3 regions of the Mycolicibacterium nivoides genome follow, and region 1 is predicted to be linked to each of the others. Evidence: riboswitches for the same ligand, from Rfam matches in the RefSeq annotation. Region 1 holds a riboswitch; each other region holds the start of a gene.

The links. A riboswitch is a leader RNA that binds a small molecule or an ion and turns the genes downstream of it on or off. The one in region 1 is predicted to bind glycine.
Region 2: it holds a riboswitch for glycine, as region 1 does, so the genes downstream of both, cycA (D-serine/D-alanine/glycine transporter) here and gcvP (aminomethyl-transferring glycine dehydrogenase) in region 1, are expected to answer to the same signal.
Region 3: it holds a riboswitch for glycine, as region 1 does, so the genes downstream of both, gcvP (aminomethyl-transferring glycine dehydrogenase) here and gcvP (aminomethyl-transferring glycine dehydrogenase) in region 1, are expected to answer to the same signal.

What each region holds. Positions count from the first base shown of each region.
Region 1 is NZ_CP034072.1:5,640,800-5,645,011, reverse strand. Features, by position in the region: gene EH231_RS27730 (LacI family DNA-binding transcriptional regulator) at 1-825, shown strand, start outside; gene speB (agmatinase) at 953-1,954, shown strand; glycine riboswitch at 1,990-2,080, shown strand; gene gcvP (aminomethyl-transferring glycine dehydrogenase) at 2,231-4,212, shown strand, end outside.
Region 2 is NZ_CP034072.1:1,704,855-1,709,066, forward strand. Features, by position in the region: gene EH231_RS08120 (TfoX/Sxy family protein) at 1-15, opposite strand, end outside; gene EH231_RS08125 (nitroreductase/quinone reductase family protein) at 17-406, opposite strand; gene cycA (D-serine/D-alanine/glycine transporter) at 426-1,892, opposite strand; glycine riboswitch at 2,054-2,152, opposite strand; gene lon (endopeptidase La) at 2,336-4,212, opposite strand, start outside.
Region 3 is NZ_CP034072.1:1,654,215-1,658,426, reverse strand. Features, by position in the region: gene gcvP (aminomethyl-transferring glycine dehydrogenase) at 1-1,503, opposite strand, end outside; glycine riboswitch at 1,657-1,755, opposite strand; gene EH231_RS07895 (MerR family transcriptional regulator) at 1,872-2,492, opposite strand; gene EH231_RS07890 (bifunctional nuclease family protein) at 2,748-3,242, opposite strand; gene ftsR (transcriptional regulator FtsR) at 3,366-4,115, opposite strand; gene garA (glycogen accumulation regulator GarA) at 4,119-4,212, opposite strand, start outside.

The DNA of each region.
Region 1 (4,212 bases):
TCGCGGCGATGGCGGCAGATCGGGCTGTTGGTCCCCGACCTCACGCTGCCGCTGTTCGGTGAGTTCGTGGGGCGGATCGAGATCGAAGCCCGGGCACGCGACCACCTGACGCTGATCGGCAACACCGGCTATGACCCCGAACGTGAACTTGAGTTCGCGGCCGCGTTCGCCGAAGTCGGTGTCGACGGACTGCTGGTGGTCGGGGCGGCGAACGCCCCCGGAACGGCGAATCTGTGTCGGCAGGAACGTATTCCGGTGGTGTGGATGCACAACATCCGCGGTGAGGTGGAAGCCGACATCGTCGGGGTGGACCACGTGAATGCCGGCGCACTCGTCGCCCGGCACCTGCTCGATGTCCATGGTTGTCGCGACGTCGCGTTCGTCGGCGGTTTCACCGAGGACGACGTCCATCACGGTGACCGCGAAACCGTGCAACAGCGGTTCGAGGGAGTCGCCGCCGTCGTCGGGCACGACCTCCCGCTCATCCGGACCGATCTCACCCCGTCCGGCGCGTACGGCGCGGTCGGGGAGTTTCTGCGTCGCGCCGAACACGTCCCGCGCGCGTTCGTGGTGGGCACCTACGGCCAGTCGGCCGCCACGATCCGGGCGATCAGCGATGCGGGACTGCGGGTGCCCGGCGACGTCGGGGTGGTCGGTTTCGACGGCAGCGCCGTCGATTACGGGCAGGTGCGGCTCACCGCGGTGCAGCAACCCGTCGATGCCTTGGCGCGTCAGGCGCTCGGCTTGTTGCTCGGGGATGCCCCGGTTGCCGGGGACGGCCTGGTGCCCGCGTTGCGGGTGGGGGAGACCTGCGGGTGCGCGTGAGCTAGGCCCTTGTGCGATTGCTCAAAGGCACTCGTCAGTGTTTGGGCATTATCTGCTCGCTACGGGTGTGCGCCGGGAGTGATGCTGACTGTCAACACCCGGCGAGTCGAAAGGCTGGAAACCACAGATGAGCACGCACAACGGCATCATCGGCGCACTGCCCGCCACCCAGGTCCCGCGCTACGCCGGGAAGGGCACCTTCGCCCGGATCGCCGACATCCATGAGGTGTCCGACTACGACATCGCGATCCTCGGCGTGCCCTTCGACGGCGGTACCTCCTACCGGCCCGGTGCCCGGTTCGGTCCGATGGCGGTCCGGCAGGCCGCGCGCACCCTTCGTCCCGGCTATCACGTCGAACTGGGTGTCGCGCCGCTGGAGCACGTGCAGGTGGTGGATGCCGGAGACGTCGCCGTCACGCCGTACAACATCGCCGAGGCCTGCCAGCAGATCCAGGACCACGCCTCCGACATTCTGGCCGGCGGCGACCGCCGCATCGTGTCCATCGGCGGTGACCACACCATCGCGCTGCCGAACCTGCGTGCCCTGCACGCCAAGCACGGCCCCGTCGCGCTGGTCCACTTCGACGCGCACCTGGACACCTGGGACACCTACTTCAACGCGCCGGTCACGCACGGCACGATCTTCCGCCGGGCGTTCGAGGAGGGGTTGCTGATCGAGGATCACTCGATCCACGTCGGCATCCGCGGCCCGATCTACGACCAGATCGATCTCGACGACGACGCCCGCATGGGGTTCAAGATCATCCGGGCGGGCGACCTGGACGTGATCGGTACCGACGCGGCCGTCGACGTGGTGCGCCGCCGGGTCGACGACCTCCCGGTGTACCTGTCCATCGACATCGACGTGCTCGACCCGGCGTTCGCCCCGGGCACCGGCACCCCCGAATCCGGCGGCCTGACCTCGCGCGAACTGCTGAAGATGCTGCGCAAGATGTCCGGCCTCAACATCGTCGGCGCCGACGTCGTCGAGGTGGCGCCCGCCTACGACCACGCCGAAATCACCAGCGTGGCGGCGGCCACGGTGGTGTTCGACATCGTGTCTCTCATGGTCGCCGGACGGCAGTCGAATCTGCCCGTCAACGGTGAGGTTGCGGCCACGGCGCCTTGATCGAGTAGCATCCGTCACATAACTCAATACGTCGATGACGCATTGTGGGAGAACCTCCGATTCCGGAGGCGCCGTAGGAGCAACTCCTCCCCGGGAATCTCTCAGGCCCAATACCGCAGTGTCGAGACAACTCTGGAGAACAGCGCGATCGCAGGATCGGGCTTACCGAAGGGGAAAGGCGCAACGCGCTAAAACTCTCAGGTTTCAGGACAGAGCGGGGAGGTGTCACTTCACGACGCATCGTGTAACCGCGATGCCCGAAACCGGAGTCGCCTCATGCCCGAGTGCACCGCAATTGTCCACGACGACAACTCTTTTCGCGACCGACACATCGGCCCTGACCGAGTGGGCGAGCGGCGCATGCTCGATGCTCTCGGATTCGCCACCACCGATGAGTTGATCGACAGCGCGGTGCCCCGGCAGATCCGCTGCACCGATGGCTTGCGGCTGCCCGCCGCGCGATCCGAACAGCAGGTGCTCGCGGCACTGCGCGAGCTGGCCGACCGCAATCAGCCGCGGATTCAGATGATCGGCCTCGGCTACCACGACACCATCACCCCCGCGGTCCTGCGCCGCAACATGCTCGAGTCGCCGGCCTGGTACACCGCCTACACGCCGTACCAGCCGGAGATCTCGCAGGGCAGGCTAGAGGCGCTGCTGACGTTCCAGACGCTGATCGAGGACCTCACGGCGCTGCCGGTCGCCGGTGCATCGCTGCTGGACGAGGCCACCGCGGTGATGGAGGCGGTGCTGTTGATGCGGCGGGCCAACAAGAAGGTGTCGTCCAACCGTGTGGTGCTGGATGCCGATTGCCTGCCGCAGACGCTCGCGGTGATACGCGGGCGGGCCGAAGCCGTCGGCGTCGAGGTGGTGGTCGCCGATCTGACCGGGACGCTGCCCGCCGGCGACGCCTTCGGCGTCGTCTTCCAGTCCCCGGGCGCCAGCGGAGCGGTGCGCGACCTCGCCCCGCTCGTCGCCGCGGCACACGAGCGCGGAATGCTCACCACCGTCGCCGCCGACCTGCTGTCGCTGACCCTGATCACGGCCCCCGGCGAGCAGGGCGCCGACATCGCGGTGGGCTCGGCACAGCGGTTCGGCGTGCCGCTGTTCTTCGGCGGTCCCCACGCCGGCTACATGGCGGTGCGGTCCGGTCTGGAGCGCATGCTGCCCGGCCGTCTGGTCGGGGTATCGGTCGACGTGGCGGGCAAGCCGGCCTACCGGCTCGCACTGCAGACCCGCGAGCAGCACATCCGCCGCGACAAGGCGACCAGCAACATCTGCACCGCGCAGGCATTGCTGGCCAACGTCGCCGCCATGTACGCCGCCTACCACGGACCGGAAGGCTTGCGCGCCATCGCAACCCGCGTCCATGGGCACGCCGTCGCGCTGGCCGACGGTCTGCGTGCCGCGGGGCGTGAGGTCGTGCACGACTCGTTCTTCGACACCGTGCTGGTGCGGGTCCCGGGCACCGCCCACGAGATCGTGGCGGCCGCCGACCGGGCCGGTATCAACCTTCGTCTGGTCGACGCCGACCATGTCGGCATCGCCTGCGACGAGTGCACCACCGACGACGTGGTCGGGCGCGTGCTCGAGGTGTTCGGTGCTTCGCCGACGGCCACCGATCGTCCGTTCGCGTTGCCTGCCGCTCTGCTTCGCACGTCGGAGTACCTGCAGCACCCCGTGTTTCAAACGCATCGATCCGAAACCGCGATGCTGCGTTTCCTGCGGGAGCTCTCGGACCGGGATCTGGCGCTGGACCGCACCATGATCCCGCTCGGATCCTGCACCATGAAGCTCAACGCCGCGGCCGAGATGGAACCGATCAGCTGGCCCGGGTTCGCCGGTATCCACCCGTACGCGCCTGCCGAACAGACCGCGGGGTACCTCGAGCTGATCGGCAATCTGGAAACCTGGCTGGCCGAGATCACCGGCTACGACCGGGTTTCGTTGCAGCCCAACGCCGGATCCCAGGGCGAGCTCGCGGGCCTGCTGGCCATCAACGCCTACCACCGGTCACGCGGCGAGGACCACCGCGACGTCTGCCTCATCCCGCAGTCGGCACACGGCACCAATGCGGCCTCGGCCGTCCTGGCCGGGATGCGCGTGGTCGTCGTGAAGACGGCCGCCAACGGCAACATCGACCACGACGATCTGGAGGCCAAGCTCGCCGACCACGACGGGCGGGTCGCGGCGATCATGCTCACCTACCCGTCCACTCACGGCGTGTACGAAACCGATGTCCGCACCGTGTGCGATCT
Region 2 (4,212 bases), 3.0 Mb from region 1:
CGGGTCGAAGGCCATGTCAGTCGAGGTCGATGCGGAGGGTGAGCAGATCGCTGCCCATGGCCCGGACCACCGCACTGTTGAGCGTCGGCAGCTCCTTGAGCCGCGCGACCGGGTCGTCGTCGGGCAGCAGGTACGCCGTCCCGGTCCGCCAGTGGCCGTTGATCCGCAGCCGCACAGCAGGATTGGCCTTGATGTTGAGCACGTAGTGGGAGCGCTCGCCGTGCTCGGCGACCATCCAGAATTGATCGCCGATCACCCGGCCGCCCACGGCGGTGTGCCGTGGTTCGCCGGATTTCCGGCCGACCGTCTCCAGCATGGTGACGGGCAGTTGGCGGCCGACCGGATTGACGATGCGGCGTTGGGCGCCATGGACGATGCGTCGCTTCAGATCACGAAGATCCACCATGGCGCCACCCTACCGAGCGTCAGTCAGAATCCGTCGACTTGAGTTCGGCGCGGAATTCGGCTTCGCGGGCCAGATGTTGCGGGCGACGCCGCAGCACCAGCCAGGCGATACCGAGTACCAGGAACCACACCGGCGTCACGAGTTCGGCCTGCAGGGTGTCTTCCTTCAAGGCGAACGCCACGATCAGGAAGGCGAAGAAGGCCAGGACGACGTAACACATCACGATGCCGCCGGGCATCTTGAACTTCGACGCCTCGTGCAGTTCCGGCCGGCGTTTCCGGTAGACGAGGTAGCTGACCAGGATGATCGTCCAGACGAAGATGAAGCACAGCGACGAGATGGTCGTGACCAGGGTGAAGGCCGCGACGATCGAGTCGCCGGCGGCGACCATGACCACACCGGACAGCAGGAACACCCCGGACAGGAACAACGCGTTGGCGGGCACGCGCCGTGAGGTGAGCCGGCCGAACAGGCGGGGTGCGTCACCTTCGGTGGCCAGGCCGTAGACCATCCGGGAGGTCGAGTAGATGCCGGAGTTGGCCGACGACGTCGCCGAGGTCAGCACCACGAAGTTGACCACCGAAGCGGCGATTCCCAGGCCCGCCAGGCTGAACATGGCCACGAACGGGCTGAGTTTGGGATCGATCTCGCGCCACGGCGTGACCGCGATGATGATGGTCAGGGCGGCGACGTAGAAGAGCATGACGCGCACGGGGATCGAGTTGATCGCCTTGGGCAGGTTGCGTTCCGGGTCCTTGGCCTCGGCGGCAGTGGTGCCCACCAGTTCGATGCCGACGAACGCGAAGGTCGCGATCTGGAAGCCGGCCACGAATCCCATTGGGCCGGTGGGGAAGAAGCCGCCGTCGTTCCACAGGTTGGCGAAGGAGGCCTGGGCGCCGGTGGGCGCTTGGAAACTGGTGAAGATCATGACGAGGCCGACGATGATCAGCGTCACGATCGCGATGATCTTGATCAGGGCGAACCAGAACTCGGTCTCGCCGAAGGCGCGCACGGTCGGCAGATTCAGTCCGATCAGCACCACGACCGTCGCGAGAGCCGGTATCCACAGCGGGAGGTCCGGCCACCAGAAGGCCACGTACCCGGCGATCACCACCACGTCGGCGACGCCCGTGACGATCCAGCAGAACCAGTAGGTCCAGCCGGTGAAGAACCCCGCCCACGGGCCGAGGAGGTCGGCGGCGAAATCGGCGAAGGACTTGTAATGCAGGTTGGACAGCAGCAGCTCGCCCATGGCCCGCATCACGAAGAACAGCATGAAGCCGATGATCATGTAGACGAACAGCACCGATGGGCCGGCCAGCGAGATGGTCTTGCCGGACCCCATGAACAGGCCCGTGCCGATGGCACCGCCGATCGCGATCAGCTGGATGTGCCGGTTGGAGAGCTGACGGGAAAGGTGCTGTGGCTCGCCGGACGATGCGGGCGATTCCGCTGAATCAGCGGACAGATCACTGGATTGGGACATAGCAACCTAAGGATCTCAGGCCCCATGGGGAGCGCGGACTGCGGGCGCCTCCCCGCTCTGTCGTTTTGAACCTGAGAGTTTTCACGAACCGCCGCTACCGGCGCTTCACCTGCCCCTTCGGTGAGCCGGTCCTGGACTGGCCGACTGCTTTCCAGAGGTGCCTAGTCGCGGCGATACGGGGGCCTGAGAGATTCCTGGGGAGGATTTGCTCCTGCGGCGCCCGCCGGCTGGATGGGGCGGGACTCTCCCGCCGCGACTCAACGGCGTCTTGAGTTGTGAGCCACCCCGAACCTGGAGTGTGCCGCGCGTCACGTTAGCAGCCGAGTGCGGATCGCGCACCCCCATGGGGACCGCGCGTCATCCGCGCACGCCGAGCGACCGTGTCTGTACGGTGACGCGCCGTCACCTGCGTACATTCACGGTCGCTCGCGCGGTGGATTTCCTTACGCGGCGGCGGTCGCCTGCTCGGCGGCCGGTTCCAGCGCCGCCGCGATGATGTCGGCCACGTCTGTCATCGGCTTGACCTCCAGTGCGTCGAGCACCTCGGCCGGCACGTCGTCCAGGTCCGGCTCGTTGCGCGCCGGGATGAACACCGTCTTCAGCCCCGCCCGCTGCGCAGCGAGCAGCTTCTGCTTGACGCCGCCGATGGGCAGCACCCGGCCGTTCAGCGTGACCTCGCCGGTCATGCCGACATCGCCGCGCACCTGCCGCCCGGTGGCCATCGACACCAGTGCCGTCACCATCGTGACGCCGGCCGACGGCCCGTCCTTGGGCACCGCGCCCGCGGGGACGTGCACGTGGATCTGACGGTCCAGCGCCTTCGGGTCGACGCCCAACTGCTCGGCGTGGGCCCGCACGTAGGACAGCGCGATCTGCGCCGACTCCTTCATGACGTCACCCAGTTGACCGGTCAGCTTCAGGCCCGGCTCACCCTCGTTCGAGTTCACCTCGATGAAGAGCACGTCACCGCCCAGTCCTGTGACGGCCAGGCCGGTCGCCACACCCGGCACCGCGGTGCGCTCGTCGGACTCCGGCGTGAAGCGTGGACGCCCCAGGTACTCAACGAGATCCGGCTCATCAATCACGATCGGGGCCTCGGTGGAGTCCAGTTTCGTGGTCACCTTGCGCAGCGCCTTGGCCAGCAACCGTTCGAACTGACGAACGCCTGGCTCACGGGTGTAGTCCGCGGCGATCTTGCGCAGCGCCGCATCCGTCACCGTCACCTCGGCATCGGTCAGGGCAGCGCGTTCGGCCTGCCGTGGCAGCAGGTAGTCCCGTGCGATCGCGACCTTGTCGTCCTCGGTGTAGCCGTCGATCTGCACCAGTTCCATGCGGTCCAGCAGCGCCGAGGGAATGTTCTCGATGACGTTGGCCGTCGCCAGGAACACGACGTCGGACAGGTCCAGATCCAGGTCCAGGTAGTGGTCGCGGAACGTGTGATTCTGCGCCGGGTCCAGCACCTCCAGCAGCGCGGCAGACGGGTCGCCCCGGTAGTCCGAGCCCACCTTGTCGATCTCGTCCAGCAGCACAACGGGATTCATCGAACCCGCCTCGCCGATGGCCCGCACGACCCGGCCCGGAAGCGCGCCGACGTAGGTACGCCGGTGGCCGCGGATCTCGGCCTCGTCACGCACACCGCCTAGGGCGACGCGCACGAACTTGCGGCCCAGAGCCCGGGCCACGGACTCACCCAACGAGGTCTTGCCGACCCCGGGCGGACCGGCCAGCACCATCACGGCGCCCGAGCCGCGGCCACCGACGACGGCCATGCCGCGCTGGGCACGACGGGCCCGCACGGCCAGGTACTCGACGATGCGGTCCTTGACGTCGTCCAGACCGTGGTGATCGGCGTCCAAGATCTCGCGGGCACCCTTGAGGTCGGTCGAGTCCTCGGTCCGTTCGTTCCACGGCAGATCCAGAACGGTGTCCAGCCAGGTACGGATCCAGCCGCCCTCGGGGCTCTGCTCGCTGGAGCGTTCCAGCTTGCCGACCTCCCGCAGCGCGGCCTCGCGGACCTTCTCCGGCAGATCGGCGGCCTCGACCCGGGCCCGGTAATCGTCTGACCCCTCGGGCTCGCCTTCGCCCAGTTCCTTGCGGATCGCGTTCAACTGCTGGCGCAGCAGGAATTCCTTCTGCTGCTTGTCCATCCCGGCCCGGACGTCCTCGGCGATCTTGTCGTTGACCTCGACTTCGGCCAGGTGCTCGCCGGTCCATTCGATGAGCAGGCTCAGGCGGCGACTCACGTCCTCGGTCTCCAGGAGCTGACGCTTCTGCACGTCGGTCAGGTACGAGGCGTAGCCGGCCGTGTCGGCCAGTGCGG
Region 3 (4,212 bases), 2.9 Mb from region 1:
CTTCATCGTGCAGGAGCCCAGCGGAATCATGCTGCGGTCCAACGCGATGTCCTTGTCCGCCAGCGCCCGGAGATAACGCATCATCTCGGTCTCGGTGCGGTACTTGTTGAACGCCGGGTGCGTGAGGAAGTCCGAGGTCCGCGTCACGATGCCTGCCGACACCGGTTCGGCGGCGGAGACACCGAACGCCTCCACGACCGCAGCCACATGCGCATCGGTGGTCGCCTCGTCGCAGGACACCGAGACGTGATCGGCGTCCACACGCCACAGGTTGATCCCCTTGGCCTTGGCGGCCGCGACCACCGCGTCGGCGCGTCCGGGAACCCGGGCCAGCACGGTGTCGAAGTACTTGTCGTGCACCAGCGCATCGCCGAGCGCGCCGGCGATCGCCGAGGCGTGGCCGTGTACGCGGCGGGCGATGGCAGTCAGTCCCTGAGCGCCGTGATAGCTGGCGTACATCGCGGCCATCACCGCCAGCAGCACCTGTGCGGTACAGATGTTGCTGGTCGCCTTGTCCCGGCGGATGTGCTGCTCGCGGGTCTGCAGCGCCAGGCGGTAGGCCGGCGCGCCGTCGGCGTCGACCGAGACGCCGACCAGCCGGCCCGGCAACTGCCGGGCGTGCTTGGCGTGCACGGCGAGATAGCCGGCGTGGGGTCCACCGAATCCCATTGGCACGCCGAACCGTTGGCTTGTTCCGAAGGCCACGTCGGCGCCGATCTCGCCCGGCGGCGTGATCACGGTCAGTGCCAGCAGGTCGGCACCGACGGCGACGAGCGCGCCACGCTCATGGGAATCCGAGACCAAGCTCGCCCAGTCCACGACACGCCCACTCGCTCCGGGCAGCTGCACGATGACACCGAAGAACTCGCCTTCCGGAAGTCCCTGGCGCAGATCGGCCGTGACGATCTCGATGCCGAGCGGCTCCGCCCGGGTGGCCAGCACGGCCGCGGTCTGCGCGTACACGTCGGTGTCGACCAGGAGCCGATTCGCCTTGGACTTGGTCGCGCGGTGCATCAACGTCATGGCCTCGGCCGCGGCGGTGCCCTCGTCGAGCATCGAGGCGTTGGCGACCTCGAGTGCGGTCAGATCCGAGACCATGGTCTGGAAGTTCAGCAGGACCTCGAGACGGCCCTGGCTGATCTCGGGCTGATACGGCGTGTACGCGGTGTACCAGGCGGGGTTCTCAAGAATGTTGCGCCGCAGGACGGCGGGAGTGAAGGTGTCGAAGTAGCCCTGACCGATCATCGAGACCGCGGTCGTGTTGGAGTCGGCCAACGCGCGCAGCTCGGCCAGTGACTCCTCCTCGGTGGCCGGCGCGGGCAGACCCTCCAGCCCCGGGGCGACACCGCCGGACGACAGCGCGTCGAGGATGCCCGCCGGAAGCGCCTTGGCAGCGAGCTCGTCGAGGGATGCCACGCCGATCACTTCGAGCATGGTGCTCACGGCGGAGGCGTCCGGGCCGATGTGACGATCGGAGAAACGCGATTGATGCTGGTCGGACACGACACTCCCCTGAGGCGCAGACGTGCTCAGACGTCCTAGGCGTCCCTCTCCCTCTGTCGTCGACCCGGTCCGGGCGCCTGAGAGATTCAGTCCCGGTACAGGACTTTTCCCCATGGGCGGGTGCCCAGCGGGCACCACTTTCCAGAGGCATCGGGGCCTGGCGCGGTCCTGGGTGCCTGAGAGGTTGACGGAGAGGTATTGCTCCTTCGGCGTCCGTGGCTGGCTGTCACGAAGCTCTCCCGCGCGAGGGCGATGCGTCCCTCATCTTACCGGGCATCCACCGGCTTCTCCGCATAGCCGCGAACCGACGCGCAGGTGCCCCGCATCACCGGATACGGGGCACCTAGGTGTCTGGTCGGGAGGGAGGGTCAGCCGATCTTGCGGTCGCGGCTTTTGCGCCGCGACGCCAGCTCATCCTCGGGGGATGGAATGGACTCGCCGCCGTCGGCACGCTCACCCGGGAAATCGGCGATGGTGCCGGTCAGCTCACGCATGGCGCCGGATACCGCGATGCCGAACACGCCCTGACCGCCCTGCAGCAGGTCGACAACCTCTTCGGCCGACGTGCACTCGTAGACCGTGGTGCCGTCGGAGAACAGGGTGATGTTGGCCAGATCCTGCACGCCGCGCTGGCGCAGGTGGTCGACCGCGACCCGGATGTTGTGCAACGAGATACCGGTGTCGAGCAACCGCTTGACGATCTTGAGGACCAGAACGTCCTTGAACGAGTAGAGGCGCTGGCTGCCCGAACCGGCCGCGCCCCGGATCGAGGGAACCACCAGGGAGGTACGCGCCCAGTAATCGAGCTGCCGGTAGGTGATCCCGGCGATCTGGCACGCGCTGGGACCGCGGTAACCGACGAGTTCGTCAGGAACCGAATCGTCGGGGAACAGCCCACCCTGCACGGGTTCGCCAGCCGGCCTGACAGGCGGCTCCGCGCCGCTCCCGGTGGTCAGATCCAGCTCTTCCTGCCGTGGCGTGTCACCCACTGTGAATCCTCTCGCCGTTCGAACTCGCCCGCGTCGTACTGCTACGTCATGTACCGCGGCCACCTGTGCCGCGGCGGTTTGCTGCGAGCTCGAATGTGTCGAGCATACGCTTCCCGCCGAGCCCTGATTGCCCGCTGTAGAGAAAGTATGGCGCCCGAATTCCTGCCCGATTGGCTCCCGCGCCGCGTGTTGACACCGGTATGCGCACTTGAGACGTATCCGTGATCTGCGACGGCGCAGCGGCGCGGGCGGCGGTCATGTGGCCTTGAAGTCGTCCGGTGAAACGCTGTCCAGGAATTCCTTGAACTTCTCGACCTCGTCCTCGCGGACGGTGCCGGCGGCCTCTTCGTCGTTCTCGTCGGGAATCAGCAGGCCGGCTTCGGCCAGCACCGCCTCCTCCACGTAGATCGGGACGCCGACACGCAGGGCGATCGCCACCGAATCCGAAGGCCTGGCCGACACCTTGATGTCACGGTCGAAGATCAGGTCGGCGTAGAAAGTGCCTTCCTGCAGGTCGACGATCCGCACCTCTTTGAGCGAATGCCCAAGGGCGGTAATGACATCTCGGATCAAGTCGTGGGTGAGCGGCCGGGCGGGTTCGACGCCCTGCTGTTCCAGCGCGATCGCGGCAGCCTCCGACTGCCCGATCCAGATCGGTAGGTAGCGATCGCCGTTGGATTCCCGCAAAAGCAACACGGGCTGGTTCTGCGGCTGTTCCACCCGAATGCCGACCACGCGAACCTCAGCCATCTGTGCCTGCCCTCCGCACCGCCGTGCCGTTTCGTCGAATCTTCGTCCGTCGCACCGTCCGCCATCACCACATTGCCAGGGGTCCCGACGTAGACGAACTGGCCGTCAAAACGAGTCTAGTCCTCAGCGATCCAGAACGTCGCGTACGGCGGACTTGATGAGCGACGTGTGCAAGGTGATCGCCAGGGCGGCCACCTCACGCGCCAGATCGTCGGCGCGGTCGCGGGCTCCGGCCTTGCCCGCCTTGCCCACCGGGCCCGCGATCTGGGCGATCAGGTCAGATTGCCGGTCCGCCGCGGAGCGGAACGCCCGCAGGTGTCGGGGCTCGACACCGTAGTCACCGAGGGCGCGCGCGCACTGCGCGATCACCACGGAATGTTCATCGAAAAGCCCGGCCGGCCCGGCGGTGATGATGCCGTTGCGCACCAGCGCCCCCAGCATCTCGTCGTCGATGCCCGACCGGGCCAACAGATCTTCACGGGACAGCCGGACCTGGGGCGGCGCCACCGCTGAAACACCGGCAGCGCCGTCCGCCGAGCCGTCCCCGCCCTCGGATACCGGCACCAGACGCGGCACGCCGTAGGCGGATCCCACCTGGGGCAACTCACCGTCGGGTTGAGCGTCCAGCTGGGCCTTGATCACCTTCAAGGGCAGGTACTGGTCACGCTGGGCGGTCAGGATGAACCTCAACCGCGCACAGTCGTACGCCGTGAACCGCCGGTACCCCGACGCGGTGCGCTGCGGCGTGACCAGTCCCTCTGCCTCAAGGAATCGGATCTTGGAGATGCTGATGTCCGGAAAGTCGCCCCGCAGCAGGTCCAGCACTGCGCCGATCGACATCCCGGCCAGTGCAGGTCTGTCGGGGGCAGTCATCGGCTAGCTGGCGGAGCCGCTGTCGTCGTCAGACCGGGGACCGGTGAGGAACACCAGCCGGAACTTCCCGATCTGCACCTCGTCGCCGTTGGCGAGA